Regions from separate parts of the Streptomyces sp. NPDC052107 genome, predicted to be linked through region 2. Evidence: riboswitches for the same ligand, from Rfam matches in the RefSeq annotation. Region 2 holds a riboswitch; the other holds the start of a gene.

Region 1 (15,658 bases), on a different contig from region 2:
GCCAGTTGTGCCTCCGTCAGCAGGGACGGGGTCGGGCCCGGTACCGAGGACGCCATCAGCCACAGACGGCACATCCACTCCAGCTGGGCGGTGCGGTCGTAGGCCTGGTCGAGGGTGGTGCCGTAGGTGATCGTGCCGTGGTTCTGCAGGAGGCAGCCGGAGCGGTCGGTCAGGGCGCGGAGCATGTTCTCGGCGAGCTCGTCGGTGCCGTAGGTGGCGTAGGGGGCGACCCGGACGGGGCCGCCGAGGGCTGCCGCCATGTAGTGGACCGGCGGGAGCTCCGGGACGAGCGTGGAGACCGCCGTCGCGTGCACGGCGTGGGTGTGGACGACCGCGCGGGCGTCGGTGGTGCGGTAGACGGCGAGGTGCATGGGCAGCTCGCTGGTCGGCACCAGCGTGCCGAGAACCTGGCGGCCGCCGAGGTCGACGCCAGTGATGTCGTCCGGGGTGAGCCGGTCGTACGGCACACCGGACGGGGTGACGAGCACCAGGTCGCCGATGCGCGCGGAGACGTTCCCGGAGGTGCCGACCACCAGCCCGTCGGCCACGGTCCGCCGCGCCGTCGCGACCAGTTCCGCCCAGATCCGTTCGTGTTCCGCGTCCCGCCGCTGTCCAGCCATGCCGTGATCCTGCCAGCCGCGCCCACGGAAGGGGGATGGACGGTCGCTTCCGACCGGAAGCGCACAGCGCCGAATGAGCGAAAACATGACGAACCGCCGTAAAGAGGCGATGATTCGCTGATCACCGGGCCTTCAATGGTCTCTCTTGCCCGCCGGACGGTCTTCCGTCCGCCGACCCGGGGAGACACATGGTCCGCGAACGCACCCTTCTCCGTCACCGCGCCGGTGCCCTCGTGGCGACCACGGCGGCGCTCGCCCTCGCGGCCACCGCGTCCGCGGCCGCCGGACCTCCGACGCTGGTCACGGGCCCGCTCCGGGGCCACGACGTCTCGTCCCACCAGGAGCACGTCGACTGGGCGGCCGCCAGGCCCATGGGCGCGCGGTTCGTCTACGTCAAGGCGACCGAGTCCACGGACTACCTCAACCCCTACTTCTCCCAGCAGTACGACGGCGCCCGTGCGGCGGGCCTGTACCGGGGCGCGTACCACTTCGCACGGCCGGACAAGTCCTCCGGCGCCGAGCAGGCCGCGTACTTCGTACAGCACGGCGGCGACTGGGTCGCGGACGGCAGGACCCTGCCGCCCGCGCTCGACATCGAGGACAACCCGTACAGCAAGAAGCACAAGTGCTACGGGGTGGGCAGGACGCGGATGGTCCGTTGGATCCGGTCCTTCAGCGACGAGATCAAGCAGGAGACCGGACGCCGCCCGGTGATCTACACGACGACCCAGTGGTGGCGGCTCTGCACCGGCAACAGCCGTGCGTTCGCCAAGAGCCACGCCCTGTGGATCGCCCGGCACGGCACCTCGCGGCCGGGGACGCTGCCGGGCGGGTGGCGGTACTGGACGATCTGGCAGTTCGACACCGACGGCCGGCTGCCGGGTGACCAGAATCTCTTCAACGGCTCCACGAGCCGGCTGCGGACCTTCGCGCGGGGTCGGTAGCCAAGGGGTGCCTGGGCCGCCCGAGCCGATCGGAACCTCAACCCCCCTCTTAGGACATCCCTACGCCTGTCGCAGTTCACCTTCTGTTCACTCAGGTTGCCTACGGTCATCCAGCCAATGACCTCGAACGATTGCCTGGGTAAATGGAAAGCTTCTCGCTGATCCTCGCGATAGTGGTGATAACCGCTCTCGCGTTCGATTTCACGAACGGTTTCCACGACACCGCCAACGCGATGGCCACGACCATCTCGACAGGCGCCCTGAAGCCCAAGATCGCGGTGGTCATGTCCGCCGCCCTCAATCTGGTGGGCGCCTTCCTCTCCGTGGAGGTCGCCAACACGATCTCCAAGGGTCTCGTCGACGAGAGCGGCATCCGTCCCGAGGTCATCTTCGCCGCCCTGGTCGGCGCGATCCTCTGGAACCTGCTGACGTGGCTGGTGGGCCTGCCCTCCAGTTCCTCGCACGCCCTGATGGGCGGTCTGATCGGCGCCACCATCGCCTCCGCCGGCTTCGGCGCCGTGCACGGTGACGTCCTGGTCACCAAGGTGCTGCTCCCCGCGGTCGCCGCGCCGATCGTGGCGGGCGTCGCCTCGATGCTGGCCACCCGGTTCTCCTACGGCATCGGCGGCAAGGCCGAGGGCGAGGCCACCCGCAAGGGCTACCGCGCCGGCCAGATCGCCTCCGCCGGCCTGGTCTCCCTCGCCCACGGCACCAACGACGCCCAGAAGACGATGGGCATCATCACCCTCGCGCTGATCACGGGCGGCGCCATCGCCCCGGGCTCGAACCCTCCCACCTGGGTCATCCTCTCCGCCGGCCTGGCCATCGCACTCGGCACCTACATCGGCGGCTGGCGGATCATCCGCACCATGGGCAAGGGCCTGACCGACCTGGAGCCGCGCCAGGGCTTCGCCGCCCAGACCAGCGCCGCGACCGCCATCCTGGCCTCCTCCCACCTGGGCTTCTCCCTCTCCACCACGCATGTCGTCTCCGGCTCGGTGATGGGCGCGGGCCTCGGCCGCAAGGGCGGGGTGGTCCGCTGGTCCACCGCGACCCGCATGGCCGTCGCCTGGGTGCTCACCCTCCCGGCCGCCGCGCTGGTCGGCGCGGGCGCCGAGTCCGTCACGGACCTCGGTGACTGGGGCACCGCCGCGGTCGCCGTCTTCCTCGTCGCCGCGAGCGCCGCGATCTGGAAGGTCTCCCGCCGCGAGGTCGTCGACCACACCAACGTCGTCGACGCGCCCGAGGAGCCGGCCGGCGTGGTGACCACCGCCATCGCCGCGGTGACCCCGCCCCCGGCGGGCACGATCACCGAGGACCTGACGGCCACGATCCCCTCCCCGGCCACCACCGAGGCCGCGCCGCCGGCCGCCACCGTCTGACCCCGGCCACACCGGTAACCAAGGAAGCAACCCCATGAAGATCGACTGGTCGGCCCTCGGCTCCGTCTTCGGCGTCAGCCTCGTGTTCACGGTGGGCCTGGTGGCCCTGTTCACCCTCGGCGTCAACGGTCTGGCGCGGCGCGAGAAGGCCGCGGCCCAGGGCAGCTCAGCCACCCTCGCCGTCACCGGCGCCTACCTCTGCTTCGCCGCCTGCGCGGCCGCGGTGTCGTACGGCATCTACCTGATCGTCTCCAAGTCCTGACCGAGCAGCACCGATCGGGCCATCCGAAGGCTCCCCGCCGTCCGTGACGGAGGGGAGCCTTCGCCATGCCCACGGGTCACGGGCGCCCCACGATGTGGGGATCGGCACACTCTCCCCGCGCAGGTCAACGGCAAGTTGACGGCCGTTCCGGGCGCGTGGTGGACTGCCCAGGCCATGTACGGCGGCAGGAGAGGAAGCCGGTGCGAATCCGGCGCGGTCCCGCCACTGTCACCGGGGAAGAACCCCCGGGAGCCAGGAACTCTCACCGCCGAATCTCGTCGAACCAGGGCGCGGACACCCTGAGTGAGGACACAGATCGCCATGCTCGGCTGCCGAAGGACCAGTACCAGGCCCGCTCCTGTACCCACGGCCGGCTGAGCCGATGGGTGCCGATCGCTCCTACGCGTACGGCGCCGCCGCCGGCCTTCTCGGTGACCTGCTCCTCGGCGATCCGCGCCGCGGGCATCCGGTCGCCGCGTTCGGGCGTGCGGCCGCTGCCGTGGACCGCGCGTTGTGGCACGACCACCGCGGCTGGGGCGCCTTGCACACCGTCGTGTGCGCCGGTGGCGCCGTCGCACTCGGCACACTGACCGCACGCGTCGTACGCCCCTCCCCCACCGCCTCCGTCGCGCTGACCGCCGCCGCCACCTGGGCGGTCGTCGGCGGTACGTCGCTCGCCCGGGAGGCCCGCACGATCGGGCGCGCCCTGGAGTCCGGGGACGTCGAGGCGGCGCGGGCGCGGCTGCCGCATCTGTGCGGCCGGGACCCGCAGGCGCTGGACGCCGACGGGATCGCCCGGGCCGTGGTCGAGTCGGTCGCCGAGAACACCTCCGACGCCGTCGTGGGCGCCCTGGTGTGGGGGGCCGTGGCCGGGGTGCCCGGGCTGCTGGGGTTCCGGGCCGTCAACACCCTGGACGCGATGGTCGGTCACAGGTCGCCCCGATACCGGCGCTACGGCTGGGCCTCCGCCCGGCTGGACGACCTGGCCGGCTGGCCGGGGGCCCGGCTGACCGCCGTACTCGCGGCCGCGGCCGGACCCGACCCGCGGGGTGCCCTGCGCGCCTGGAAGGCCGACGCCCACCAGCACCCGAGCCCCAACGCCGGGCCCGTGGAAGCGTCGTTCGCGGGGGCGCTCGGCGTCCGGCTGGGCGGAACGCTCTCCTACGGCGGCCGGGTCGAGCACCGGCCCGTGCTCAACGGGGACACCGGCCGGGCCGTCCGGGTCACCGACATCGACCGGGCCGTCCGGCTCTCCCGCCGCGTCGGCCTGCTCGCGCTCGGCGGCACGGTCGCCGCGCGCCTCCTCGTCAAGGGTCTGAAGGGACGTGGGAAGTGAACGGGGGACTCCTCGTCGCCGGCACCACCTCCGACGCCGGAAAGAGCGTCGTGACGGCCGGGATCTGCCGGTGGCTGGTGCGCCAGGGCGTGAAGGTCGCGCCGTTCAAGGCGCAGAACATGTCGCTCAACTCCTTCGTCACCCGCGAGGGTGCGGAGATCGGACGGGCGCAGGCCATGCAGGCCCAGGCGTGCCGGATCGAGCCGACCGCGCTGATGAACCCGGTGCTGCTCAAACCGGGCGGCGAGCAGAGCAGCCAGGTGGTGCTGCTGGGCAAGCCGGTGGGCGAGTTGAGCGCACGCGGCTACCACGGCGGGCGGCAGCAGAAGCTCCTCGGCACGGTGCTGGACTGCCTTGCCGAGTTGCGGGGCACGTATGACGCGGTGATCTGTGAGGGCGCGGGCTCGCCGGCTGAGATCAATCTACGGCGGACGGACATCGTGAACATGGGGATCGCGCGCGCTGCGCGGCTGCCCGTGCTCGTCGTCGGCGACATCGACCGCGGGGGCGTCTTCGCCTCCTTCTTCGGGACCGTCGCCCTGCTCTCGCCGGAGGACCAGGAACTGGTCGCCGGGTTCCTGGTGAACAAGTTCCGCGGCGATGTCTCCCTGCTGGAGCCCGGTCTGGAGATGCTGTACGGCCTCACCGGGCGGCGTACGTACGGCGTGCTGCCGTTCCGGCACGGGCTCGGCATCGACGAGGAGGACGGGATGGGGGTCCCCCCGCGCGAGCGAAGCCGAGCGTGGGGGAGGGTCTCGCTGCGCGGCACCGTCCGCGAGTCGACCGTGGCTGCGCCCGTCGGTGCGGATGTACTGCGCGTCGCCGTGTGCGCGATCCCGCTGATGTCCAACTTCACGGACGTGGACGCGCTGGCCGCCGAACCCGGTGTCGTGGTGCGGTTCGTGGACCGGCCGGAGGAGCTGGCGGACGCGGACCTGGTCGTGATTCCGGGGACCCGGGGCACGGTCCGGGCGCTGGAGTGGCTGCGGGAGCGCGGGCTCGCGGACGCCCTCGTCCGAAGGGCTGCCGAAGGACGCCCGGTTCTCGGCATCTGCGGCGGCTTCCAGATCCTCGGCGAGCGCATCGAGGACGAGGTCGAGTCGCGCGCCGGCGCGGTCGACGGGCTCGGTGTGCTGCCCGTACGGGTGCGGTTCGCGCGCGAGAAGACCCTGACCCGGCCGTCCGGGGAGGCCCTGGGCGAGCGGGTCGAGGGGTACGAGATCCATCACGGGGTCGCCGAAGTCCTCGGCGGAGAAGCCTTCCTGGACGGCTGCCGGGTCGGCCGGACCTGGGGCACGCACTGGCACGGCTCACTGGAGTCGGACGGCTTCCGCCGGGCCTTCCTGCGCGAGGTGGCCGCCGCCGCGGGCCGCCGCTTCGTGCCCGCGCCGGACACCTCCTTCGCCGCGCTGCGCGAGGAGCAGCTCGACCGGCTCGGCGACCTGATCGAACAGCACGCGGACACGGACGCGCTGTGGCGGCTCATCGAGTCGGGCGCGCCGCAAGGACTGCCTTTCATCCCACCGGGAGCGCCTGCATGAGCACAGTGTTGTTGTTGTCGACCGCCGACACGGATCTGCTGGCGGCGCGGGCCTCCGGCGCGGACTACCGCATCGGCAACCCGACCCGGGTGGACGTCGAGCAGGAGCTGCCGGGGCTGCTCGCGGGCGCGGACCTCGCCGTCGTACGGCTGCTGGGCGGCAAGCGCGCCTGGGAGGAGGGGCTGGCCGTCCTGAGGGCGTCCGGCGTGCCGACCGTGCTGCTGGGCGGCGAGGCCGTACCGGACGCCGAGCTGATGGCCGAGTCGTCGGTGCCGGCCGGTGTCGTGGCGGAGGCGCTGAAGTACCTGGTCGAGGGCGGGCCCGCGAACCTGCTGGAGCTGTCCCGGTTCCTCTCGGACACCGTGCTGCTGACCGGTGAGGGCTTCGAGGAGCCGCGCAAGATGCCCGAGTACGGCGTCCACGGCTCCTACGAGCTCCAGGACGGCCGGCCGACCGTGGGCGTGCTCTTCTACCGGGCGCACGAGCTCAGCGGCAACACCGCCTTCGTGGACACCCTGTGTGACGCGATCGAGGCCAAGGGTGCCAACGCCCTGCCGGTGTACTGTGGTTCGCTGAGGGGTGCGGACGCCGGGCTGTACGAGCTGCTGGGGAAGGCCGACGCGCTGGTCGCGACCGTGCTCGCGGCCGGCGGCACGCACGCCTCGCAGGCGTCGGCGGGCGGTGACGAGGAGTCCTGGGACATCGGCGCGCTCGCCGATCTCGACATCCCGGTTCTGCAGGGGCTTTGCCTCACCTCCTCGCGGGCCGCGTGGGAGGAGTCGGACGCCGCCCTCTCCCCCATGGACGCGGCGATGCAGGTCGCGATCCCGGAGTTCGACGGCCGGCTGATCACCGTGCCGTTCTCCTTCAAGGAGCAGGGTCCGGACGAGGTCCCGGTGTACGTGGCCGACCCGGAGCGGGCCGCGCGGGTGGCCGGAATCGCCCTGAGGCACGCGCGGTTGAGGCACAAGCCGAACGCGGAGAAGAAGGTCGCGCTGGTCTTCACCGCGTACCCGACCAAGCACTCCCGGGTCGGCAACGCGGTCGGTCTGGACACGCCCGCGTCGGCGGTGCGGGTGCTCGACGCCCTCCGGGACGCCGGGTACGGGCTCACCGAATACCCGTCCGGCGGCGACGAGTTGATCCACCGGCTGATCGAGGCCGGCGGCCATGACGTGGAGTGGCTGACGGAGGAGCAGCTGGCGGCGGCGCCCGCGCGCGTCCCGCTGACCGACTACCGGGCCTGGTTCGAGAAGCTGGACCCGGACCTCGGGGAAGCCATGGTGCAGGCGTGGGGCGAGCCGCCGGGCAGCCTGTACGTCGACGGCGAGGACATCGTGCTCGCGTCCCTGCAGTTCGGGAACGTCGTGGTGATGATCCAGCCGCCGCGCGGCTTCGGCGAGAACCCGATCGCGATCTACCACGACCCCGACATGCCGCCCTCGCACCACTACATGGCGGCCTACCGCTGGCTGGAGAACAGTTTCGGCGCCGACGCGATCGTGCACATGGGCAAGCACGGCACGATGGAGTGGCTGCCGGGCAAGGGGCTGGGTCTGAGCGCGGGTTGCGCTCCGGACGCCGTCCTCGGGGACCTCCCCCTCATCTACCCGTTCATCGTCAACGACCCCGGCGAGGGCACCCAGGCCAAGCGGCGCGGGCACGCCACGGTGGTCGACCACCTGGTGCCGCCGATGGCCCGCGCCGACACCTACGGCGACCTGGCCAAGCTGGAGCAACTGCTGGACGAGTACGCGCTCGTCTCCGACCTGGACCCGGCGAAGGCACCGGCCGTCCGCGCCCAGATCTGGACGTTGGTCAAGGCGGCCGAGCTGCACCACGACCTGCATGTGGCCGAGCAGCCGGACGACGACGCGTTCGACGAGTTCGTCATGCACATCGACGGCTATCTGTGCGAGATCAAGGACGTGCAGATCCGCGACGGTCTGCACATCCTGGGCGGCGGCCCGGTCGGCGAGCCCCGTGTGAACCTGGTGCTGGCCGTGCTCCGTGCCTCGCAGGTGTGGGGCGGGCAGGCGAACGCGCTGCCGGGGCTGCGGGCCTCGCTGGCGGCTCATTTCGGGCTCGTCGAGAAGGAGTTGCTCGCCGAGCCGGGCGCTGCGCTGAAGGTGCCGGTGGAGCTGACGGACTTGGTGGAGGGCCCGGCTCGTACCGCCTCCGACGCGATCGACCTGCTGGAACACCTGTGCCGGCGGATCGCGGAGGGCATGGAGGAGCGGGCCTGGGACCGCACGGCCGTACCCGCCGTCCTGGGAGACGTACTGGGCACCGAACTCCCGGACGCCTCCGCGGTGCTGGAGTTCGCGTGCGACGAGGTCGTACCGCGCCTCGCCCGCACCACCGACGAGATCGGGCACATCCTGCGGGCCCTGGACGGCGGCTATGTCCCGGCCGGGCCCTCCGGCTCGCCGACCCGCGGTCTGGTCAACGTGCTGCCGACCGGCCGGAACTTCTACTCGGTGGACCCCAAGGCGATCCCGTCCCGGCTGAGCTGGGAGGTCGGCCAGTCGCTCGCCGACTCCCTGGTGCAGCGGTATCTGCAGGACACGGGCGAGTACCCGACGTCCGTCGGCCTCACGGTGTGGGGCACGTCGGCGATGCGCACCCAGGGTGACGACATCGCCGAGATCCTGGCGCTGCTGGGCTGCCGTCCGGTGTGGGACGACGCCTCGCGCCGGGTCACGGGCTTCGAGGTGGTCCCGCTCGCCGAGCTGGGCCGGCCGCGCATCGACGTCACGGTCCGGATCTCCGGGTTCTTCCGGGACGCGTTCCCGCACGTCGTCGGGCTGATCGACGACGCCGTACGGGCCGTGGCCGAGCTGGACGAGCCCGCCGGGAGCAACTTCGTGAAGGCGCACGCCGACGAGGACACCGCCGGGCACGGTGACCGGCGGCGCGCGACGGCCCGGATCTTCGGCTCCAAGCCGGGGGCGTACGGCGCCGGTCTGCTGCCGCTGATCGACGCCCGCAACTGGCGCTCCGACGCCGACCTCGCCGAGGTGTACGCCGTCTGGGGCGGTTACGCCTACGGGCGCGGGCTCGACGGGCGGGCGGCGCGCGGCGACATGGAGACCGCGTTCAAGCGGATCGCGGTCGCCGCGAAGAACGTCGACACCCGCGAGCACGACCTGGTCGACGCCGACGACTACTTCCAGTACCACGGCGGCATGGTCGCCATGGTCCGGCATCTGACCGGCGCCAACCCCGAGGCGTACGTGGGCGATTCGGCCGTACCGGACCAGGTGAGGACCCGCACGCTCGGCGAGGAGACCCACCGCGTCTTCCGGGCCCGGGTGGTCAACCCGCGCTGGATGGCCGCCATGCGCCGGCACGGCTACAAGGGCGCCTTCGAGATGGCGGCGACCGTGGACTACCTGTTCGGCTACGACGCCACGGCGGGCGTGGTCGACGACTGGATGTACGAGAAGCTCGGCGCGGAGTACGTCTTCGACCCGGAGAACCGGGACTTCATGAAGAAGTCCAACCCGTGGGCGCTGCGCGGCATCACCGAGCGGCTGCTGGAGGCTGCGGACCGGGGCCTGTGGGCCGAGCCGGACGCGGAGACGCTGGAGCGGCTGCGCGCCACCTACCTGGAGCTGGAAGGCGACTTGGAGGGCGACGACCAGTGACAACCCCCTTCCCCTTTACGGCCGTTGTCGGCCAGGACGACCTGCGGCTCGCACTGCTGCTGAACGCCGTGTCCCCGGCGGTCGGCGGTGTGCTGGTGCGCGGCGAGAAGGGCACCGCCAAGTCGACGGCCGTGCGCGCTCTCTCGGCGCTGCTGCCGGAGGTCGCCGTGGTGGCCGGCTGCCGCTTCTCGTGCGACCCGGCCGCACCGGATCCGTCGTGCCCCGACGGTCCGCACGAGCCGGGGCCGGGTACCCACCGGCCCGCGCGGATGGTCGAGCTGCCCGTCGGCGCCTCCGAGGACCGGCTGGTCGGTGCCCTGGACATCGAGCGGGCCCTCGCGGAGGGCGTGAAGGCCTTCGAGCCGGGTCTGCTGGCCGACGCGCACCGCGGGATCCTGTACGTCGACGAGGTCAACCTGCTCCACGACCACCTGGTCGACCTGCTGCTGGACGCGGCGGCGATGGGCGCCTCGTACGTGGAGCGCGAGGGCGTCTCCGTGCGGCACGCGGCCCGCTTCCTGCTAGTCGGCACGATGAACCCCGAAGAGGGCGAGCTGCGCCCGCAGTTGCTGGACCGGTTCGGGCTGACCGTGGAGGTGGCCGCCTCGCGTGAGCCGGACCAGCGCGTCGAGGTGGTGCGGCGCCGGCTGGCGTACGACGACGACCCGGCCGGTTTCGCCGCGACGTGGGCGGACGAGGAGGTCGCCGTACGGCAACGGATCGTCGCGGCACGGGAGTTGCTGCCGCAGGTGCGGCTGGGCGACGGCGCGCTGCGGCAGATCGCGGCGACCTGTGCGGCCTTCGAGGTGGACGGCATGCGCGCCGACATCGTGATGGCGCGTACGGCGACGGCGCTGGCCGCGTGGGCCGGGCGGACCGACGTGCGCGCCGAGGACGTGCGGCAGGCGGCGCTGCTGGCGCTGCCGCACCGACGCCGGCGTAACCCCTTCGATGCGCCCGGCCTGGACGAGGACAAGCTCGACGAGACGCTGGAGGAGTTCTCCGGCGAGTCCCCCGACGACGACCCCGACCCCGACGGTCCCGGTGGCGGCGGTGGGCAGCCGGCGCCCGACAGCGGCCCCCAGGGCGGCGGGGACACCGCCGCGCGGCCCGAGGCCGGGGAGGACGGGGAACCGCAGGCGTCCGGCTCGAAGGAGCAGTCGGCCGTACGGGCCGCCGAACCGTTCCGGGCCAAGGTGCTCAGCGTGCCCGGGATCGGTGAGGGAGCCGCGGGCCGTCGGTCGCGGGCGCGGACCGAGCACGGGCGGACGACCGGGGCCCGGCGGCCCCGGGGCGTGCTGACCAAGCTGCACCTGGCGGCCACCGTGCAGGCCGCGGCCCCGCACCAGCGGGCGCGGGGCAGGTCGGGGCCGGGGCTGGTGATCCGCCGGGACGATCTGCGGCAGGCGACCCGCGAGGGACGCGAGGGCAACCTCGTGCTGTTCGTCGTGGACGCCTCGGGATCGATGGCGGCCCGGCAGCGGATGGGCGCGGTGAAGGGCGCCGTCCTGTCGCTGCTGCTCGACGCCTATCAGCGGCGGGACAAGGTGGGTCTGGTGACCTTCCGGGGGCCGGCCGCGGAGGTCGCGCTGCCGCCGACCTCCTCCGTGGATGCGGCGGCGGCCCGGCTGGAGTCGCTGCCGACCGGTGGCCGTACGCCGCTCGCGGCCGGGCTGCTCAAGGCGCACGAGGTGCTGCGCGTGGAGCGGTTGCGGGATCCGGCGCGGCGGGCGCTGGTCGTGGTGGTGACGGATGGACGAGCCACGGGCGGGCCTGAGCCGGTCGCACTGGCCGGACGTGCGGCACGGCTGTTCGCTGCCGAAGGGGTCGCCTCCGTCGTCGTGGACTGTGAGTCGGGGCCGGTGCGGCTCGGGCTCGCCGGGCAGCTCGCGGGTGAGCTGGGCGGTACGGCCGTCACGCTGGACGAGCTGCGGGCCGACTCCATCGCCGGGCTGGTCAGGGATGTGCAGGGGACTTCGAGGAGGGCCGCGTAATGCCGCAGGGGCAGCCGAGTGTCGTACCCGACGATGGTTTGACGACCCGTCAGCGACGCAATCGCCCGCTGGTCGTCGTGCACACCGGTGTCGGCAAGGGGAAGTCCACCGCCGCGTTCGGGCTCGCGCTGCGCGCCTGGAACCAGGGGTGGCCGATCGGGGTGTTCCAGTTCGTCAAGTCGGCGAAGTGGAAGGTCGGCGAGGAACGCGCGCTGCGGGTGCTGGGCGACAGCGGTGAGGGCGGTTCGGTCGCCTGGCACAAGATGGGTGAGGGCTGGTCGTGGGTGCAGCGCGATCGGCAGATGGACAACGAGGAGAAGGCCCGCGAGGGCTGGGAGCAGGTCAAGCGGGACCTGGCGGCCGAGACGTACCGGCTGTACGTGCTGGACGAGTTCGCCTACCCCCTGCACTGGGGGTGGGTGGACACCGACGAGGTCGTGGACGTGCTGCGGAACCGGCCCGGCGCGCAGCATGTGGTGATCACCGGGCGCAACGCGCCGGAGAAGCTGGTGGACTTCGCCGACCTCGTCACCGACATGTCCAAGGTCAAGCACCCCATGGACGTGGGGCAGAAGGGCCAGAAGGGCATCGAGTGGTGACATCGTCGGTGCCTCGGCTGGTCATCGCCGCGCCCTCCTCGGGCAGCGGCAAGACCACCGTCGCCACGGGGCTGATGGCCGCGTTCGCCGCGCGGCGGCTCGCCGTGTCCCCGCACAAGGTCGGGCCGGACTACATCGACCCCGGATACCACGCGCTCGCCACCGGGCGGGTGGGGCGCAACCTGGACGCGTACCTGTGCGGACCGGAGCTGATCGCTCCGCTGTTCCTGCACGGGGCGCGGGGGTGTGACATCGCCGTGGTCGAGGGTGTGATGGGGCTGTACGACGGGGCGGCGGGCGAGGGTGAACTCGCGTCCACCGCGCATGTCGCCAAGCTGCTGCGGGCGCCGGTGGTGCTGGTTGTCGACGCGTCGTCGCAGTCGCGGTCGGTGGCGGCGCTGGTGCACGGGTTCGCTTCCTGGGATCCGGAGGTGCGGGTCGGGGGCGTGATCCTGAACAAGGTCGCGTCCGACCGGCATGAGGAGCTGCTGCGGGAGGCGTTGGATCAGGCCGGGGTGCCTCTGCTGGGGGTGCTGCGGCGGGTTCCTCAGGTGGACACTCCGTCGCGGCACCTTGGGTTGGTGCCGGTTGCCGAAAGGCGTTCTGCCGCGGTCGAGGCTGTGGCGGCGATGGCTGCGCAGGTGGGTCAGGGGTGTGACCTGGCCGCCCTCGAAGCGCTTGCCCGTACTGCGGGTGCCCTCCCTGGGGGCTCCGCCCCCTGGACCCCCGCCTCGCCCGCCCACCACCCGACTCGCTCGGCTGAAGGGCGAGGGCCGGTAGTCGCCGTAGCCGGTGGACCCGCCTTCACCTTCTCCTACGCCGAGCACACCGAGCTGCTCACCGCCGCCGGTGCCGAGGTCGTCGCCTTCGACCCCCTGAGGGATGAGCAACTGCACGAAGGCACCGCCGGGTTGGTGATCGGCGGCGGCTTCCCCGAGGTGTACGCGGCCGAGCTGTCCGCCAACGAGCCGCTGCGGAAGGCCGTCGCCGAGCTCGCGCTGAGCGGTGCTCCCGTGGCCGCCGAATGCGCCGGGCTGCTCTATCTCTGCCGGGAGCTGGACGGGAAGCCGATGTGCGGGGTGCTGGACGCCACCGCGCGGATGACGCAACGGCTCACCCTGGGCTATCGGGACGCCGTGGCCGTCGGGGACAGTGTGCTGGTTGTCGCGGGGACGCGGATGCGGGGACACGAGTTTCATCGGACCGTCGTCGAACCCGGGGCCGGGGCCGCTCCGGCGTGGGGTGTACGGGCGCCGGTCCGGCGGGTCGAAGGTTTCGTACAGCAGGGCGTGCACGCGAGTTATCTGCACACGCACTGGGCGTCCCAGCCCGGTGTCGCCCGTCGGTTCGTGGAGAGGTGCCGGACGTCATGAGCAGCAGGCTGGTCGGAGTCGGGGTCGGTCCCGGTGACCCGGAGCTGGTGACCGTCAAGGGGGTCAACGCGCTGCGGGCCGCCGATGTCGTCGTCGTACCCGTGATGGCTGCGTCTGATGGGACGGATGGCGGAGAACGGGGGCGGGCCGAGGCGACCGTGTTGCACTACGTGCCCGAGGACAAGGTCGTCCGGGTGGTGTTCGCGCTGAACGAGCGGACCGACCGGGCGCGCCGGGAGGCCGCCTGGGACGCGGCGGGCGAGCGAGTCGCCGAGCTGCTGAAGCGGCACGGGTCCGTCGCCTTCGCCACCATCGGCGATCCCAATGTGTACTCGACGTTCACCTATCTCGCGCAGACCATCGCCGGGCTGGTGCCGGGTGTCGTCGTGGAGACCGTGCCCGGGATCACCGCCATGCAGGAGCTGGCGGCCCGGTCCGGTGCCGTGCTGACCGAGGGCACCGAGCCGCTGACGCTGGTGCCGGTGACCGCCGGGTCCGCCGTGCTCAAGGACGCGCTGGCCGGGCCGGGGACCGTCGTCGCGTACAAGTTCGGGCGGCAGGCAGCCGAGGTCGCCGAGGCGCTCGCGGAGACCGGACGGCTGGCCGATGCCGTGTGGGGGTCGGCGCTGGGGCTGCCGGAGGAGTCGGTGCGGCCGGCCGCCGAACTGGACGGGACGCCGTTGCCGTATCTGTCGACGCTGATCGCGCCGCCGCGGCGGGACGGCGGACGGGGCGGGAAGCTGTGAGGCGGCCGAGGCGGCCGGCCGGGGCGGCCACCGGGGACGCCGGCCGCCGGGCACCGGTCCGTTCAGCCGCCGGACAGACCCACCACCAGCCAGATGAACGCCGCGCCGGCCACCGTGCACAGCAGGGTGGAGTGCGCGGGGTGCTCGTGGTGGGCCTCGGGCAGGATCTCGGCGGCGGCGAGATAGAGCAGGACGCCGCCGAAAAGGCCCAGGTAGCCCCCGAGGAGCGCTTCGGGGATGTGGAAGAAGGCGGTCGACAGCGCGCCCACCAGGGGTGCGCAGGCGTCGGCCACCAGCATCGCGATCGCCCGGCGGCGGGCGTTGCCGTACAGGCTCGTGATGGTGAAGGTGTTGAAGCCGTCGGCGAAGTCGTGCGCGATCACCGCGAGCGCCACGGCCGCGCCCATGCCACTGCCCACCTGGAAGGCCGCGCCGATCGCCACGCCGTCCATCGCGCTGTGACCGACCATCGCGCCGGCCGCCGTCAGCCCCACCTCGGGGGCCCGGTGATTGCGTCCCTCGGCACCGCCGTGCGCGGCCTGGCGGGCGGCCAGGGTGCGTTCCACCAGGTGGGCCAGGAGAAAGCCGGTCACGAACAGCAGCAGGGCGGCGGGGACACCGAAGATCGCGTGGCCGGCCGCGCGCAGCGCCTCCGGCAGCAGGTCCAGGCCGACCACGCCCAGCATCAGGCCGCCGGCCAGTCCCAGGACGAGATGGCGACGGTCGGTCACGCGCTGTGCCGTCCAGCCGCCGGCCAGCGTCATCAGGAACGCGCCGAGCGCGACGAAGACCGCCATAGGCCCTTGCTATCCGATGGAGGCACCTTCGCGCACATCCGGCGCCGGTCACATCCCGCCAGACCGTGACATTTCACCGATTCCGACTTGCGTTTCCGCGGCTTCCACAGCTCCACAGCATCCGCAGTTCCCGCAGCTTCCGTACGAGAGGACCCTCCCCATGGCCGATGCCCCCACCGGCAAGGTGACGTTCGTCGGTGCCGGCCCCGGCGCCGCCGATCTGCTGACGTTCCGCGCCGCGCGCGCCATCGCGGAGGCGGACGTGGTGATCTGGGCGGCGAGCCTGGTCCAGGCGGAGGTCCTCGAACACGCGCGTGCGGACGCCGAGATCCTGGACTCGGCGACCATGGCCCTGGAGGACGTCGTCGCGGTCTACCTGCGCGCCCACGCCGAGGGCCTGAGGGTGGCGCGGAT
Region 2 (15,658 bases):
CGACCACCGTACGGCCCGCATAGGCGACGTGCAGGTCCTCGATGTCGATCCTCAACTGCCGCTCCCCAGACGCCGGTCCAGTAGGTACAACAGGGCCGGAGCCCCGAGCATAGAGGTGACCACGCCCACCGGCAGCTCCTGCGTGTCCATCGCCGTACGGCACACGATGTCGACCACGACCAGCAGCAGAGCGCCGAACAACGCGGAGATCGGCAGGAGGCGTCGGTGGTCACCCCCCACGACCAGACGGCAGACATGCGGCACCATCAACGCGACGAACGCGATCGCGCCGGAGACCGCCACCAGGACGCCGGTCAGCACGCTAGTCACGGTGAACAGCTCACGGCGCAGCCGGGTGACGTCGATGCCGAGTCCGGCGGCCGTCTCGTCGCCCATCAGCAGGGCGTTCAGGCCCCGGGCGCGTGCCTGGAGCCACAGCAGGGCGGTGGGTACGGCGACGGCGGGCACCACGAGCAGCTGCCAGGTCGCGCCACTGAGGCTGCCCATGAGCCAGAACAGGACACTGTGGGTCTGCTGCTCGTCCCCGGCCTGCAACACCAGGTAGCTGGTGAACCCTGAGAGGAACTGGCCGATCGCGACGCCCGCCAGCACCAGCCGCAGCGGCGCGAACCCTCCACCGCGCCGGGCCACCGCCCACACCAGCGCGAACGTCGCCAGCGCGCCGGCAAAAGCCGCACCGGACAGGCCCAGGCCCAGTGCCCCGCCGGCGCCGAGGCCGAGGACGATCGCGGTGACCGCACCGAGGGAGGCGCCGTTGGAGATGCCCAGCAGGTACGGGTCGGCCAGCGGGTTGCGCACCAGCGCCTGGACGGCCGTACCGACGACACCGAGGCCGGCGCCGACGAGAGCAGCGAGCAAGGCACGAGGCAATCGCAGCTGCCAGACGATGAGGTCGTCCGTGCCGGGGCGCGGAGACTCACGGGACAGCCGGCGCCACACCACACCCCACACCTCGTCGGGCGGGATCGATGTCGAGCCCCAGGCCACAGCCGCCGTCAGCGCGGCCAGCAGTGCCACGGCCAGAACCGCCGTCAGCGGACCGGCGGGCAGGCTGCCGCGCTCCTCCGCAGCCGCGGCTTTCCGGCGCACCAGTGTGAAGGCCACGGTCAGGCGACCTTGCCCGGGTAGAGGGTCTTGGCGATGGCCTCGACCGTGTCGGCATTCTCGACTCCCGCGATGGTGGTCTGCTCGGAGCCGATGCGCAGGAAGTGGCCCTCCTTGACTGCCTTCAGGCCCTTGGTGGCCGGGTTGGACCGCAGCCACTGCTCGGCCTCGTCGAACGCCTTATTGTTCGCCGCCTCACTGCCGCGGTTGCGGACGCCGAGCTGGATCCAGTCGGGGTTCTTGGCGATGACGTCCTCCCAGCCGACCTGCTTGTAGTCGCCGTCGCAGTCCGCGAAGACGTTGCGGGCTCCGGCCAGAGTGATCACCGCGTTGGCGACCTGGCGGTTGCAGGGGACGGAGGGCTGCTTGGTACCGGCGTCGTAGTCGAAGAAGAAGTACGTGGGCCGGCTGTTCTCCGCCGTACCGCCGACCGCCTTCTGGACGGCGGCCACCTTCTCCTTCATCCCGGCGACGAGTTTCTGCGCCTGCGCACTGGTGCCGGTGACCGCGCCGAGGGAGGTGATGTCGGCCTCGACAGCGGACAGATCGGTCACTGGGCTCTTGCTCTGGGCAGCACAGGCGGTGGACTTCAGGTAGATGTGCTTGATCCCGGCGGCCTTGAACTCCTCCGCCGTCGGCGCGTCCCCCATGCCTCCGCCCCCCATGCTTCCCGTGGAGGCGAAGGTGTCGATGTAGAGGTCGGCTCCGGAGCCGAGCAGCTTCTCCTTCGGGATCACGGTCTGGCTGAGCACCTTGGCCTTCTGCGCTTGCGCGTCGAGGGTGCCGGGCAACGTGCCCTTGCCGGGCGGGAAGCCGGTGCCGATCACCTTGTCGTCGGCGCCGAGGCGGAGCAGCAGTTCCAGGCTGGAGGCGTTGCTGGTGACGATTCTCCTCGGGGCGCTGGAGAAGGTGGTCTTCGCGCCCGTGCAGTCGGTGACAGAGACCGGGTAGGCGCCGGAAGTCGCCTTCCCGGCCTGCCCCGCGTTCCCGTCCGCCGTGTCCTTCCCCCCGCCACCGCAGCCCGCCAGCAGCAGGCCGCCAAGCACGACGGCCGCGGTACCGCCCCACACACGAGAACGCATCGAACAACTCCCGGATCCACTCGGTACACGGGCGAGCCTTCGCCACCCGCTCCAGTAGTCGGAGCGAAGGTGCCCCGAGTTCCCGGCCAGTTGGCAATCCGGCTCAGGTGAACCGCTCCCGGTACTCCGGCGACGAGGGTGCCGGTGCCCTTCTTCAAGCCGGCACCGGCACCCTCCCGGAGCGTCAGGCCGCCAGCGCGGCAGGCCGGTCCGCCTCGTCCAGCAGGCCCATCAGCGTTGCGCGGGCGCGGGCCACGCGGGAGCGGACCGTGCCGATCGGGCAGTCGCTCACCTCGGCGGCCTCCGCATACGGCAGGCCGAGCAGCTGCGTGAGGGTGAACGCTTCCCGACGGTCGTCGGGCAGCGACGCCAGCAGATCGAGCAGGGCAATGCCGTCGTCGAAGCCGGGCAGGTCGCACGGCTGAGCCAGTTCGGCGGCCAGCTGCCAGTCCGGTACGTCCGACAGACGGGGGCGGGCGGCGGCGTACCGGTAGCTGTCGATCACCGCTCGGCGGGCGATGGACAGCAGCCAGGCCCGCGCCGAGGAACGCCCCTCGAAACGGTGCAGGCTGCCGAGCGCCCGCAGGAACGTGTCCTGCGCCAGATCGTCCACCGCCTGGGGATCGCCGCACAGATGGGCGACATAGCGCTGGACGTCCCGGTGCAGGGCGCCCACGAATTGCTCGACCGCGTCCGCGTCACCGCCGCGGGCGGCCAGCGCCCATGCGGTGATCGATTCGTCGAGCGCTGCCGGAGTGTTGTTCCGGGTGCGCGAGGTGGGCAGGGCAGAAGTAATCACCTGGTGTCCTTCTCGGGTCAACCGTGATCCGGACCAGGGCACGCCACAGCGCACGGTCCGGTGAAAGTGGGAGAGACGGCCCTACGGCGTCGCTGCGGCGCTACAGCGCCTGTGCAGTCGTACGGCCGTGGCCCGAGGCGCACACGGCAGCCGGGCAGCCTCGGAAAACCAGCTGTCTTCAGGCGACAGCGGTTCCCACGGGCGGACCCCGAGAAGTGATCGCGTGGACGAGAAGGAGGAGACGCGGCGCCCGGTCCGAGCGGCGACGCCGCAGGTGGACGCGCGGGCGGTCCGGGGTGGCGGGCAGGGCGAGCAGCAACCGCAGCGGTGCCGCCAGCCAACCGGCCGTCACCCGCAGGATCCGGAAGGTGGCCTTCTCGCCGTACGCCAGCCACAGGCCGCACAGCACCGCGGCGAGCAGGTGGGCAGCCAGCATGCCGAACGACGACCAACCACCGTTCATGGAGTGACCCATGTGATCCATGGGGCTCATGCCTGTGTGGTGCATAGGCATGGCGCCCATGTCCATGGAGCCCATCGGCATCGAGCCGTCCATGGAGCCCATGCCGCTCATGTCCACGGAGGCGGAGCCGTCGGACGTGCCGGACATCGACTGGGCGTAGGAGAACGCCTCGTGCAGCACCGTCTGGCCGGCGACCATGACCGTCACGATCAACGGCAGCCCGCGTTCACGCCCCGCCAGACACCAGCCCACGCCACCGGTCACGGCCCCGCCGGCCGCCAGCACCCACACGGGCACGTTGCTGCCCGACATCAGGACGTGGCCCAGGGCAGCGAGCAGCACGCACATGGCCGCGAACACCGCGGCCCGTATCGCGCGAGCACACCACCCTGCTGTCATGGCGCCTCATCCTCGCATCCGGGCTTCGGTCGTCATGCGTGGGTACGGACATCCACGGGGGACCGTACTCAATCCGCAAGGTGTGATCCAGACCACGACAACCGGCTGGAACTCGACGACACTCTGCCCCGACGTCTAGGAGAGGACTTCTCCTCTCTCAGGGCGGGCGATCATGGACCGCTGTCGCTCGGCCGGATCACGACCGCGGTCGTCACGACCGGTGCGCTGCGCTCGAAGTGCAGCGTGAACGGCACGAGGTCACCCGCTTGCCAGCCGGCCCCGGCCCGCAGCGTCGCGTCCACACCTCGCGGCGACATGGACAGCACGCCGCCCGCAGGGACGGCTGCCGAGGTCACGTCCGCCTTGTAGGCGGCCCGGACGCCCAGCGTGCGGTGCCCGCTGAGGGTGATCCGGCCGTGCGTGGCGGTGGACGTCACGTTCACCAGCCGGTCGTCCGCGCCACCGACGTTGGCGATGTCGAAGAGCGCCGCGGTGTCCGTGCTGTCCCCGTACGGCAGGAGGACCCGCCCGTTCGAGACGGTGATCCGAGCCGGGCTGCCCGCCTTCCCGGCCCCAGCCCAGGTCGTGAGCCCGCCCAGGGCGAGGCTGCACGCGGCCACGGGCGCGAGCGCGGCGAGCAGGGTGTCGGTCAGCCGACGGCCTGTGGGTCGCCAGGGACGCTGCTCGGTCATCGGGTACGCCTCCGGGCGGGAGCGGGCGAGGGCTGCCAGGCGCGCAGCCGCAGGCTGTTGCCCACGACCAGGAGGGAACTCACCGACATCGCCGCCGCTGCGAGCATCGGATTGAGCAGGCCGACCATGGCGAGCGGCACGGTCACGACGTTGTAGCCGAAGGCCCAGACGAGGTTGGCCCGGATCGTGCCCAGCGTGCGCCGGGCCAGCCGGACGGCGTCCGCCAACGCCTCGATGTCCCCGCGTACCAACGTCACGTCGGCGGCCCCGATGGCCACGTCCGTGCCACTGCCCATGGCGATGCCCAGGTCGGCTCCGGCCAGGGCGGCGGCGTCGTTCACTCCGTCGCCGATGACGGCAACGCGGTAGCCCTGCTCCTGCAGGTCCCGTACGAGGTCGGCCTTGGCCTCGGGAGTGCAGCGGGCGTGCACCTCGTCGATGCCCAGAGCCGCGGCCACGGCCTGCGCGGGTGCCTCACGGTCACCGGTGGCGAGCACCGGCCGCACGCTGAGTCGCCGCAGCCGGTCCACGGCCCGGTAGCTGCCAGGCCGCACCACGTCCCCGACCTCGATCATGGCCTCGGCCACACCGTCCACCCGGACCAGGACGGGCGTGCGGGCGGCGGCCTCGGCCACCGACAGCGCGTCTGCCAGGGCGGTAGGCAATTCCCCGTCCGGGGCGAGGACTTCCACCAGCCGGCCCTCGACCAGGCCGCGCACGCCCCGCCCCGGCACTGCGGCGAACTCACTCACGTCCGGCAGCGGCCCCTCGGGGAGTTCCCGCCGGGCGTACGCGGCGATCGCGCGGCCCAGGGGATGCTCCGAGCCGTGCTCGACGGCACCGGCCAGTCGCAGCACCACCTCCCTGCCGAGCCCGGCCGGTACTGAGGTGACCCGGGCGACGGTCATGTGGCCGGAGGTGAGCGTGCCGGTCTTGTCCAGGACGACCGTGTCGATGTGCTGGAGCCCCTCCAACGCCTGGGGTCCGCTGACCAGCACGCCCAGTTGGGCACCGCGGCCGGTCGCGGCCATCAGCGCGGTCGGCGTGGCCAGCCCAAGCGCGCACGGGCAGGCCACGACGAGCACGGCCACGCACGCGGTGACGGCGGCCTGCGGGTCAGCCCCGGCACCGAGCCAGAAGCCGAGACAGGTGACGGCCAGCGTCAGCACGAAGGGTACGAAGACGCCTGCCACCGTGTCGGCCAGCCGCTGCGCCCGCGCCTTACCGGCCTGGGCCTCGGTCACCAGCCGGGTGATCCGGGCGAGCTGGGTGTCGGCGCCGACGGCCGTGGCCTTCACCAGGAGCAGCCCGCCGGCGTTGGCAGCGCCGCCGACCACCGCCGAACCCGGCCCGACCTCGACGGGCTCGCTCTCCCCGGTGACCAGGGACAGATCCAATGCGGAACTGCCCTCCACCACCTGCCCGTCGGTGGCCACGCGCTCCCCAGGCCGCACGACGAAGACCTGCCCCGGCGTCAACCACTCGATGGGAACAAGCCGTTCGTCGTCGCCTTCGCGGACCGTCACCTCTTTGGCGGCAAGTTGGGCCAGCGACCTGAGCGCGGCCCCGGTCCCGCGCCTGGCCCGTGCCTCCAAGAACCGCCCCGCCAGGACGAACAGCGGTACACCCACAGCCGCTTCGAGATAGAGGTGCGCCGCGCCGTCCGAAACCGAGGGCACCAGAGTGAGCGGCATCCTCATGCCGGGCTCCCCGGCACCACCGAGGAAGAGCGCGTAGACGGACCAGGAGAAGGACGCCACCACGCCCAGCGACACCAGGGTGTCCATGGTCGCCGCCGCATGCCGAAGCCCCCGCGCCGCACGCACGTGGAAAGGCGACGCGCCCCACACCGCGACCGGCGCGGCCAGCGCGAAGCACAGCCACTGCCAGTTCCGGAACTGGAGCGCGGGCACCATCGACAGCACGAGCACGGGCACCGCGAGCAGCGCGGTGATCAGCAGCCGAACCCGCTCCTGGCGGGCTTCATCGGAGCCGCCCGTGTCCCTGCCCTCGCGCGTCTCAGGCGGCTTGGGCGGTTCGGGCAGGGCAGCCGTGTAACCGGCCTGCTCGACGGCGGCGGCGAGTTCCTCGGGGCTGATCCGCGGCGGGTGGCTCACACGCGCCCGTCCGGTTGCCAGATTGACGGTCGCCGTGACCCCGTCCAGCTTGCCGAGCTTCTTCTCGACGCGCCGCACACAGGCTGCGCAGGTCATGCCGCCGACGGTCAGGTCGGTCGTCACCAGATCGGCGGCCACCGGTTCCACGCCCATCAGTGGCCACCCCCGTGCATGTCCCCCATGTCGTCCGTGCCACCGCCCCCGCCGGGGTCGCCGTCCCCCTGGCTCGTGCCGGTGTCGTGCATGCCGGGTGCGACGGGCCCGGCGGCGGCACCGACGGCGTACGACACCGTGAACATCAGCACCAGCAGAAGAAGGAACCCACACAGGGCGGGCGGAGGCACCAGCTTCCGCAGCACCGCACCCGCGCCGGAGGAGGTTTGCCGGGACTCGTCCATCAACCGCGTCTCCAGATCACGTCGTACGGCGTCGGTCGGATCGCGCCGTACCGCATCAGAAGTCGGGGCCGCCGGGGGCCGAGTTCCGGAGCAACGTTGTGGTCCGCGTCACGCGAGGGACAACTGTGCCCGGGGGGGCCGCGACGACGGAACGCTGCCCTGCCGACGGCTGTCGTCGGCAGGGCAGGTGCGCTACTCCGTCCGGGATCCGGCGGAGCGGCCGCGCAGGACGGCAAAGCCCGCCGCTGCCAGGCCCAGCACCCCGACGAGCAGCCCGGCGATGCCGAGACCGCGGGCCGTTGAGTCGTCGGCGGAGGCGGTCGGTTTGGCGCTCTCGGAACCCTTCGAACTCGTCGGCGAGGCGGTCGAAGTGCCGGCGTCCTCAGCACCCTTGGCGGTGAGCTTGAGCACGGGTGCCGGGTTCTCCGGCTCCTGGCCGCCCTGGGCCTCCTCGATCCAGCGGACGATCTTGCCGTCGGAGTAGGTCTGCAGGGTCTTGAAGGTCAGCTGGTCGGTGTCGTCGGGCAGCTGGCCGAAGGCGACGTCGAAGTCCTCGTACTGCCCGGGTGCGATCTTGCCGCCGCTGAAGGTGATCTCGGAGACGGCGTCGGTGATGGTGCCGTCGTCGGTCTTGACGGGCGTCTTCAGCTTGGTGTTGGTGACCTGGGCGGTCCAGCCGTCCTGCGGGTGGACCAGCACGCCGAGGACGGGGTGGTCGGTGGGCAGGAAGACCTGGACCTTGGTGGTGGCGGCGTTGTCCTCCTCGTTCGGCACGCGGAAGGTCAGCACACCGTCGGTGGCACCCTTGGCGTAGCTGTCGGGGTGGACGGTGACGTGCGCGGAGGCTACGCCCGCGGCAGCAAGAAGTCCGGCGGCGGTCAGGGTGGTGACGGCGCCGGCGCGGCGCAGGGTGGTGCGGGTCCTGGACATGAGGTGAAGGAGCTCCGTACGGAAGAAGGGATGTCGGGGTCAGATCGCGTACGACATTCCCGTCGGCGGCCCCCGCCGGTGAACGGCGTACCTCAGCCGTACCTGCCTGAGCGCCCATGACTCACCGCCGGCCCGACGCACAAGCCCTGGCCCGGCCGGCGCGCGCCACACCCCGCCGGCCACCTGCCGCCAGGCGGCAAGTCCCGGCACGAACGCGACCGCCCACCGCAGCAGCGACCACAGGGCCACCTCACCGCGCCGCAGCCACCAGGCCAGCAGCAGGGCCGCCCCGGCATGCGCGGCGGTGGCGTTCGGTGTCAGTGCATGAGGCGCTTGGACCATCCGCATGCCGTGCATGACCATCGCGGCGTGATGGGGCTCGACGGCGTGGAAGACAAGGTGCAGCCCGCCCTGGGCGGCCAGCGTCCCCGTGCCGATGGCGACCAGCGACCGTTCACGGCCACCCAGCAGACAGCCGACCGCGAAGACCGGCACGAACCCAGCGGCCTGCACCCACACCGGCGGCGCCATGCCCGTGGCCATGGCATGCCCTCCGGCAGCGAGCAGCACGCACAGCACGGCGAACACCGCCGCGCGCACGCTCCGCACCGCCAGGGACACACTCACGGCACCTGATGCTGCCACGCGCCCAAAGTGTCTCTCCCCCGGCCCATGCATACGCATCACCGCCCGCGGAGCTGTTACCTGGTCGACCTGCCTCCTCCTTACGAGTCGGACGCGGGTGCCGTTCAGTTCCCGGCCACCTCGGGGTCGGCGTGTGGGCGGCCGGCGGCCTGTTCTTCCTGTCGGCGACCGGCCTGACCTGGTCCACCTACGCCGGAGCCAACATCGGCGACCTCCGCGAAGCCCTCGGCCAGTCCACCCCCTCCGTCACCTCGACGGTGAACAGCGGGCACAAGGAACACGGCTCCATGGCGGGCATGGACATGAACGGCATGGACATGGGCTCGCACTCCGGCGCACGCTCCGACGTGGGTCTCGACGCCGTCCTGAAGACGGCCCGCGCCGAGGGCCTGTCCGACCCGGTCGAAATCGTGCCGCCCGCGGACTCCTCCGCCGCCTACGTCGTACGGCAGATCCAACGCAGCTGGCCGGAGAAGCAGGACTCGATCGCCGTCGACCCGGCCACCGGCAAGGTCACCGAAGTCCTGCGCTTCTCCGACTACCCGGTGCTGGCCAAACTGACCCGGTGGGGCATCGACGCCCACACCGGCACCCTGTTCGGCCTCGCCAACCAGATCGCGCTGGCCGGCCTCGCCCTGGCCCTGAGCCTCCTCATCCTCTGGGGCTACCGCATGTGGTGGCAGCGCGGCCGCGGCTCCGCCTTCGGCCGCCCGATTCCCCGCGGCGCCTGGCAGCGGGTGCCGGTGTACGTGCTGGTGCCCTGCATCACGGTGGTCGCCGTCGTCGGCTACTACGTCCCGCTGCTCGGGATCCCGCTCGCCGGCTTCCTCGCGGTGGACATCGTCCGCGGCTGGGTCACACGCCGTCGTACGGGGCACGCACACGCCTGAACCGAGCGGCCGCACCGACGCGGGAGCGTTGCGCGACGCTTGCCGCGATCGCGTGCGGCCGCGGATCTCGTCATGCTTCTCGGGACACGCAGTGTTCGAGCAGCGCGGCCATCGGGCCCTCGACGAGCCGGTAGCGCACGATTCGGCCGTCCTTCTCGCTGTGGACAATGCCTGCGGTCCGCAGCAGGCGCAGAGCCTGGGACACGGCGGTGTCCCTCATGCCGGTGGCGACGGCGAGGTCGGAGACAGCGATGGGGCCGGCCTCGTGAAGGGCGAGCAGCAGGGACAGGCGCCCAGGATCCGAGAGCAGAGAGAAGCGGTCGGCCCAGGCGCGTACACGCTCGGGTTCGCCGACGGCGGCGATGGCGTCGCAGACTCGATGGCCGTCGATGGTGCGCTGCCCGGCGCGTTCCGCGGGGACGAGATGCATGGGCCCATCATCGCAGTCCGCGAAATCCCGCCTCAATACCTGCTCAGTTATGCAGCCTTGCAGCCTCAACCTCCGGCCTTCTAGGGTGAGCGGGCCGTGGTGTTCGGGAAGACCGGTGACAGTCCCTCAGGGTCTCAGTCCGGAGCGGCCCTCGCCACTGTGATCGGGGAGTTCCCGCCCCATGCATCGCCACTGGCCTCGCGGCCGGGAAGGCAGGGGCGGGCGCGATGACCCGTCAGCCAGGAGACCGGCCACGGCAGCACGAAGCTGATCCACGAGGTGCTGGAGCGTGACCGTATGACCATGCCCGCAGGCGTGCCCGAAACCGCCGCCTCCCCTTCCTTCCGCTGGCGGCGCGAGGACACCGTCCGAACCGCGGGCCTCCTGGCCGTGATCGTCGCTTTGCACGTGGTCGCCTTCGGGATCCTGTTCCTGCTCGTGGTCCCGCGCCACTACGAGGTCGGCTCCAAGGCGTTCGGGGTGGGCCTGGGCATCACGGCCTACACCCTCGGCATGCGGCACGCGTTCGACGCCGACCACATCGCCGCGATCGACAACACCACCCGCAAGCTGATGGCCGACGGCAAGCGGCCGGTCTCGGTAGGCTTCTGGTTCGCGCTCGGCCACTCCAGCGTGGTGGTCGTCATGGCGGCGCTGGTCGCGGGCGGCGCAAAGCTCGCCGGCACCCTGATGAACGACGGCTCCCGCACCCACCAGGTACTCGGCACCGTCGGCACCACGGTCTCCGGCGGCTTCCTGTACCTCATCGCCGCCCTGAACCTCGTCGCCTTGGTCGGCATCGCCCGCGTCTTCAAAGCGATGCGGGCCGGGCACTACGACGAGACGGAGCTGGAGGCCCACCTCGACTCACGCGGCTTCATGAACCGCATCCTGGGCCGCCTCACCAAGTCCATCCGCCGCCCCGGCCAGATGTTCCCCCTCGGCTTCCTCTTCGGCATCGGCTTCGACACCACGACCGAGGTCCTGCTCCTCGCCCTGGCCGGCAACGGCGCCGCCGCCGGCCTGCCCTGGTACGCGATCCTGTGCCTGCCCCTTCTCTTCGCCGCCGGCATGAGCCTCTTCGACACCCTCGACGGCACCTTCATGAACTTCGCCTACCAGTGGGCCTTCTCCAACCCGGTGCGCAAGGTGTTCTACAACCTCACCATCACCGGCCTGTCCATCGCGGTGGCCTTCTTCGTCGGCACGATCGAGCTGGTCGGGGTCCTGCACGACAAACTGGGCCTGAGTGATGACGTCTCCGGCTGGATCGCGGGCCTGGACCTGGACAACGTCGGCTACGTCATCGTCGGCCTGTTCGTGATCGTCTGGGCCGCAGCCATCGCCTACTGGCGCCTGGCCAAGGTCGAGGAGCGCTGGAGCACCCGCACCGCAGACGCCGGCTGACGGCGCGCCGTACTGCCGGTAGCCATCATCGGGCCAGCCGCATCCTCGGCCGACCGCTGCGTCGCCTGGCGTACGGCGGCGCGCCAGCATTGAAGTCGGAGCAGCGTCGACAGCGAAACGCGGCAGACCCCGAACGTGCTCGCCGGAGCGGGCGGATGCTGCGAACAAGCGGCGAGCACGGATTCGCGGCAACGGACGGTCTCCCTATGACCGGCTCGACATCTTCGAACGTCTCACGGCTTCGCGCAGAAGCCCCGTCGGGATGGCTCCCGGAAGGGCTTCACCGTTGCGCCCTCTCTCACGGACGCCCCTATGACGGGGGGACGCTGGATACCGTCCTGACCAGGTTGAAGACCGCTCGGGCGACATATCGCAGGGCTGACCCCGCACAGCGCGGCGACAGACACCTCGCTGCCCAGGCGGTGACGCCGAGGAGACCGAGGGGCGTCCTGGGGTGCCCGAGGTAGATCATCTGGTTCGACATGGCGACGGCGATCCCCCGCCAGGGCAGAAACTACGGCACACACGGAGCGCGCGACCTACAGCGGCTCCTGCACGCCGGCCACCATGCAGGCGAAGCCGGTGCCCCGCCAACCGGCACACCGCGTCATCCCGAAACAATGCGAAACTCGAATTCGGGACGGTCCCATGGCACGGCGGGAGGGTTCGCGAACGCGGTCCCGGTCCGCACCGCACCGACGCGGTGGTAGAAGCCCTCGGCGGGAAGATGCGACACGACCTTGACACGGTCAAGCCCGGCGGCACGGGCCTCGGACTGCATGTGCGCAACGAGCAGCCGTCCAATACCACGTCCTTGCGTGTCGTCGGCGACGAACAGCAGGTCGAGCTCCGGTGGAGCGAGGACGAGCGAGTAGAACCCGATGACCCGGCCTCCATGCTCGTCGGCACCGACGGCCACAAAGGCGCGGTGGGCTTCGATGTAATCAGGACCGACCCGGTAGCCCGCCACTGCGGCTGCGTACTTACCCTCGTAGGCGCCTGAGCCACGCACGAGCCGCGTGAGCCGTTTGGCATCCCGCGCGACTGCCCTCCGTATCGTGATCGGCTGGCTGATCGGAGAAGTGCGTGAACTCATCGAAAGAGTATTTCGCACCGGAGAGTGCCTTCGTACGGCGGGTCGGCTGCCCGGGCAGGCGCTGCTGCACCGCTCCCGGGAACCGCTCGCCCAGGCCCCGATCGACCACGTCACTGCCGCCGAACGGGTCGCCCGCCAGCAGCAACCAGACGCCCGAACCGCCGCGGAGGAGCCGACACCACGCGAGACCCTGCACCACTTGGTTCGGCGGGGAGTTCCCGTGCCCGTGGTACGCATCGGTCGTACGACACGTGTCGTTACAGCGTCCTTGCTCCGTATGCTCGAAAGCGGAGAGCCGGAGTGCAGCGGTGTCCGCGCCGGACGCTGCATGCCGTCGTAGCCCGCCGCGCGAGGAGCTGCGCCGGAAGCACTGCCGGAGTACGGCCCTTCGCCGTGAGCGGGGCCGGATGAACTGGGCTCAGTCCTCGTCCTGGGCTCGTCGGTAGAGCTTGGCGATGTCGTCGTCGAAGTACGCGGCGTAGGACACATCGTCCTGGTCGCCGCCGCCCTGATGGCCGCCCAGGACGCCGATGACCGTGCCGGTGTGGCTCTTGGGGTCGTAGTCGGCGAGCCAGGGGCTGCCGCTGGTCCCGTCCTCGAGATCGGTGCACTGGATGCGCAGCTGGGTGTCGCTGAACTTCGTGGTGCGGTTCTGGCATGAGATCGGGGTGTCACGGCTGGTGGGATAGCCGGTGATCTTGACCTTGTTGTCGAAGCCGTGGTTTATGCCGAGGGTGTTGCCGCCCAGGATGTCCTGGATGTCCTTGCCGTCCTTCTGGTCGAGGACGAGGAAGGCGACGTCGAGGTCCTCGTCCTGCGACTTGGCCCAGCGGTCGTCGACGATCACCTTGCTGACCTTCCACAGGCCGGTGGGTTCGTCGCCGTTGCGGTAGCCGGGGGCGAAGACCAGGTCGTTCAGCGGCTGTCCGGAGTCGGCGTCGAAGGCGCAGTGGGCCGCGGTGATCAGCATGTTCCGGCCCGGACTCTGCACCACGCTCGCCGTGCAGAAGTGGGCGCCCTGGTCGTCCTTCTCGAAGACCGCGCCGATCCGGGCGTTCTCCTCGGTCCTGCGGGGGGTGTACGCGTTGCCGTCCTTGGCCGGGGCCATCGCGGAGAGGGCCTGGTCCTGGTCCTGCGGGGACTGGCCCCGCTCGCCAGACTTGCCGAAACCGCTGCTCCCGCTGCTTCTGGCCGTATGGGTTTCCCCCGCGGCGTCGCCCACCACTGCGGCTGCCCCGACGATGACCAGCGTCAGGGGCAAGACGGATTTCCTGGCTAGCGAGCGCACAAGGTCATTATCGACGCGGGCCGGGGATTCGGGAGGTGCTTCACCGGGAGGCTCCCGTCACAGTCCACCGTCCCAAAGGCACCGGCCTGACAGCCCACACCCCCAAGGACCTGGACACCGTCACCGCCGAGCTCAATAGCCGCCCGCGCAAGGCGCTGAAGTGAGAACCATGGATCACTTCGTACAGGAGCTGGTGCGGATGATGCGCGACGCCGAGGAGAACACGCTTTCCGCTCGACCAAGCCGTCTTCTTCAACAGCCTCAGCCTCCCCGACGATTCGTCCAGGGCCGTCCGCCGTCTCGTGGCCAGGGCGAGGAACATGCGGACACACCAGCATCAACGGCGATTCACTCGCTCACCGCTGCAGCCTCACAAGACCTGCATCGGCATGGCCTTGACCAGCGTAAGAGGGCGGCCGCATGGTGAACCAACCGGCCCGCAGCTGACCTGACATTCCGTCTGTCGACGCTGTCTTTCGTCATGTGGCCCTTCCAAACCCCCTGAAACCGCACGGAGGCTTGATGCACCGACGCGAGATACCCTCCGGATCCCTGGTGATCCGCCGCCACCAACCGAGACGCCGGATGCGGAGGATGGCAGCCGGCCTCACGGCGACGCTCACACTCACCGTCACCGCCCTCACCCTCGGCCTGTCCACGGGTGCCCAGGCCGCTGCTCTCTCATCCGCCTCCGCGGGTAGGACGGACTTCGGCTGCGCCCATCCCTCGCAAGCGGGACAAGCCCGCTGTTTCGGCGACCTGAAGGCCCACCGCACCCCTTCGGGACGCATGTCACCGTTCACCACCGGATCCCCGACCACGATGGGGTACGTACCGTCCGATCTGCGCTCCGCCTACAAGCTGGGCGGCACCTCGGGATCCGGCCGGACGGTGGCCATCGTCGACGCCATGGACGACCCGAACGCCGAGTCCGACCTGGCCGCTTACCGCAGGGCCTACGGTCTGCCGTCATGCACCACCGCCAACGGCTGCTTCCGCAAGGTGAATCAGAGCGGCCACGCATCGCCGCTGCCCTCCGGTGACTACGGATGGGCCGAGGAGATCAGCCTCGACCTCGACATGGTCTCGGCCGTCTGCCCCGGCTGCCACATCCTCCTGGTCGAGGCGGACTCGGCGAACGTCCCGGACCTCATGCGGGCCGAGGACACCGCCGCCACCACACCGGGCGTCGTCTCGGTCTCCGACAGCTGGGGTGGGTCCGAGGACAACACCGTCACCTCCTACGACTCGCACTTCAACCACCCAGGCGTCGCGATCACGGCGAGCTCGGGTGACTCCGGGTACGGCGTCTCCTGGCCGGCCTCCTCCCCGTACGTCACCGCCGTGGGCGGCACCACGCTGAGCAAGGCGTCCAACTCCCGCGGCTGGACCGAGACCGCCTGGAGCGGCGCGGGCTCGGGCTGCTCGGCCTACGAGGCCAAGCCGTCCTGGCAGCACAATTCCGGATGCGCCAAGCGCACCGTCGCCGACGTGGCCGCGGTCGCCGACCCCAACACCGGGGTGGCGGTCTACGACACGTACAACAACTGCGGCGGCGGAATGTTGTGCGACACCGAGCTTCAACTCGGTCTCGCCCAGGGTGCCGACGGATGGGTCGAAGTCGGAGGCACCAGCGTCTCCTCGCCGATCATCGCGAGCGTCTACGCACTGGCCGGAAACACCTCTCAGGTCGTCAACGGCTCGTATCCGTACAGCCACACGTCGGCGCTCAACGACGTCACTTCAGGCAGCAACGGCTCCTGCGGCGGCAGTTACCTGTGCACCGCGGGTCCGGGATACGACGGGCCGACCGGCCTCGGCACGCCCAAGGGCACCGGCGCCTTTTGACGGCGGCGCCCTCTGGACGACAAGGGCTGGACTCGCACCGCACTGATGC

What was found. Region 2 has a riboswitch for cobalamin ahead of AB0M27_RS29830 (HoxN/HupN/NixA family nickel/cobalt transporter). Riboswitches for the same ligand answer to the same signal wherever they lie in the genome.
Positions count from the first base shown of each region.
Region 1: another riboswitch for cobalamin. It lies ahead of AB0M27_RS16105 (cobalamin biosynthesis protein); the one in region 2 lies ahead of AB0M27_RS29830 (HoxN/HupN/NixA family nickel/cobalt transporter).

Region 1 is NZ_JBFAWG010000012.1:59,381-75,038, forward strand. It holds gene AB0M27_RS16085 (class II aldolase/adducin family protein) at 1-620, opposite strand, end outside; gene AB0M27_RS16090 (lysozyme) at 809-1,564, shown strand; gene AB0M27_RS16095 (inorganic phosphate transporter) at 1,708-2,946, shown strand; gene AB0M27_RS16100 (hypothetical protein) at 2,981-3,208, shown strand; cobalamin riboswitch at 3,351-3,493, shown strand; gene AB0M27_RS16105 (cobalamin biosynthesis protein) at 3,591-4,544, shown strand; gene AB0M27_RS16110 (cobyric acid synthase) at 4,541-6,085, shown strand; gene cobN (cobaltochelatase subunit CobN) at 6,082-9,735, shown strand; gene AB0M27_RS16120 (putative cobaltochelatase) at 9,732-11,729, shown strand; gene cobO (cob(I)yrinic acid a,c-diamide adenosyltransferase) at 11,729-12,328, shown strand; gene AB0M27_RS16130 (cobyrinate a,c-diamide synthase) at 12,325-13,701, shown strand; gene cobI (precorrin-2 C(20)-methyltransferase) at 13,698-14,447, shown strand; gene AB0M27_RS16140 (ZIP family metal transporter) at 14,510-15,244, opposite strand; gene cobM (precorrin-4 C(11)-methyltransferase) at 15,405-15,658, shown strand, end outside.
Region 2 is NZ_JBFAWG010000037.1:3,037-18,694, reverse strand. It holds gene AB0M27_RS29890 (ABC transporter ATP-binding protein) at 1-55, opposite strand, end outside; gene AB0M27_RS29885 (iron ABC transporter permease) at 52-1,125, opposite strand; gene AB0M27_RS29880 (ABC transporter substrate-binding protein) at 1,128-2,207, opposite strand; gene AB0M27_RS29875 (sigma-70 family RNA polymerase sigma factor) at 2,392-3,006, opposite strand; gene AB0M27_RS29870 (hypothetical protein) at 3,185-3,868, opposite strand; gene AB0M27_RS29865 (copper chaperone PCu(A)C) at 4,039-4,560, opposite strand; gene AB0M27_RS29860 (heavy metal translocating P-type ATPase) at 4,557-6,830, opposite strand; gene AB0M27_RS29855 (hypothetical protein) at 6,830-7,075, opposite strand; gene AB0M27_RS29850 (YcnI family protein) at 7,268-8,005, opposite strand; gene AB0M27_RS29845 (hypothetical protein) at 8,045-8,632, opposite strand; partial or broken gene AB0M27_RS29840 (PepSY domain-containing protein) at 8,752-9,540, shown strand; gene AB0M27_RS29835 (metalloregulator ArsR/SmtB family transcription factor) at 9,611-9,970, opposite strand; cobalamin riboswitch at 10,051-10,241, shown strand; gene AB0M27_RS29830 (HoxN/HupN/NixA family nickel/cobalt transporter) at 10,268-11,377, shown strand; gene AB0M27_RS29825 (GNAT family N-acetyltransferase) at 11,985-12,473, opposite strand; gene AB0M27_RS29820 (trypsin-like serine protease) at 12,892-13,734, opposite strand; gene AB0M27_RS29815 (S53 family peptidase) at 14,356-15,609, shown strand.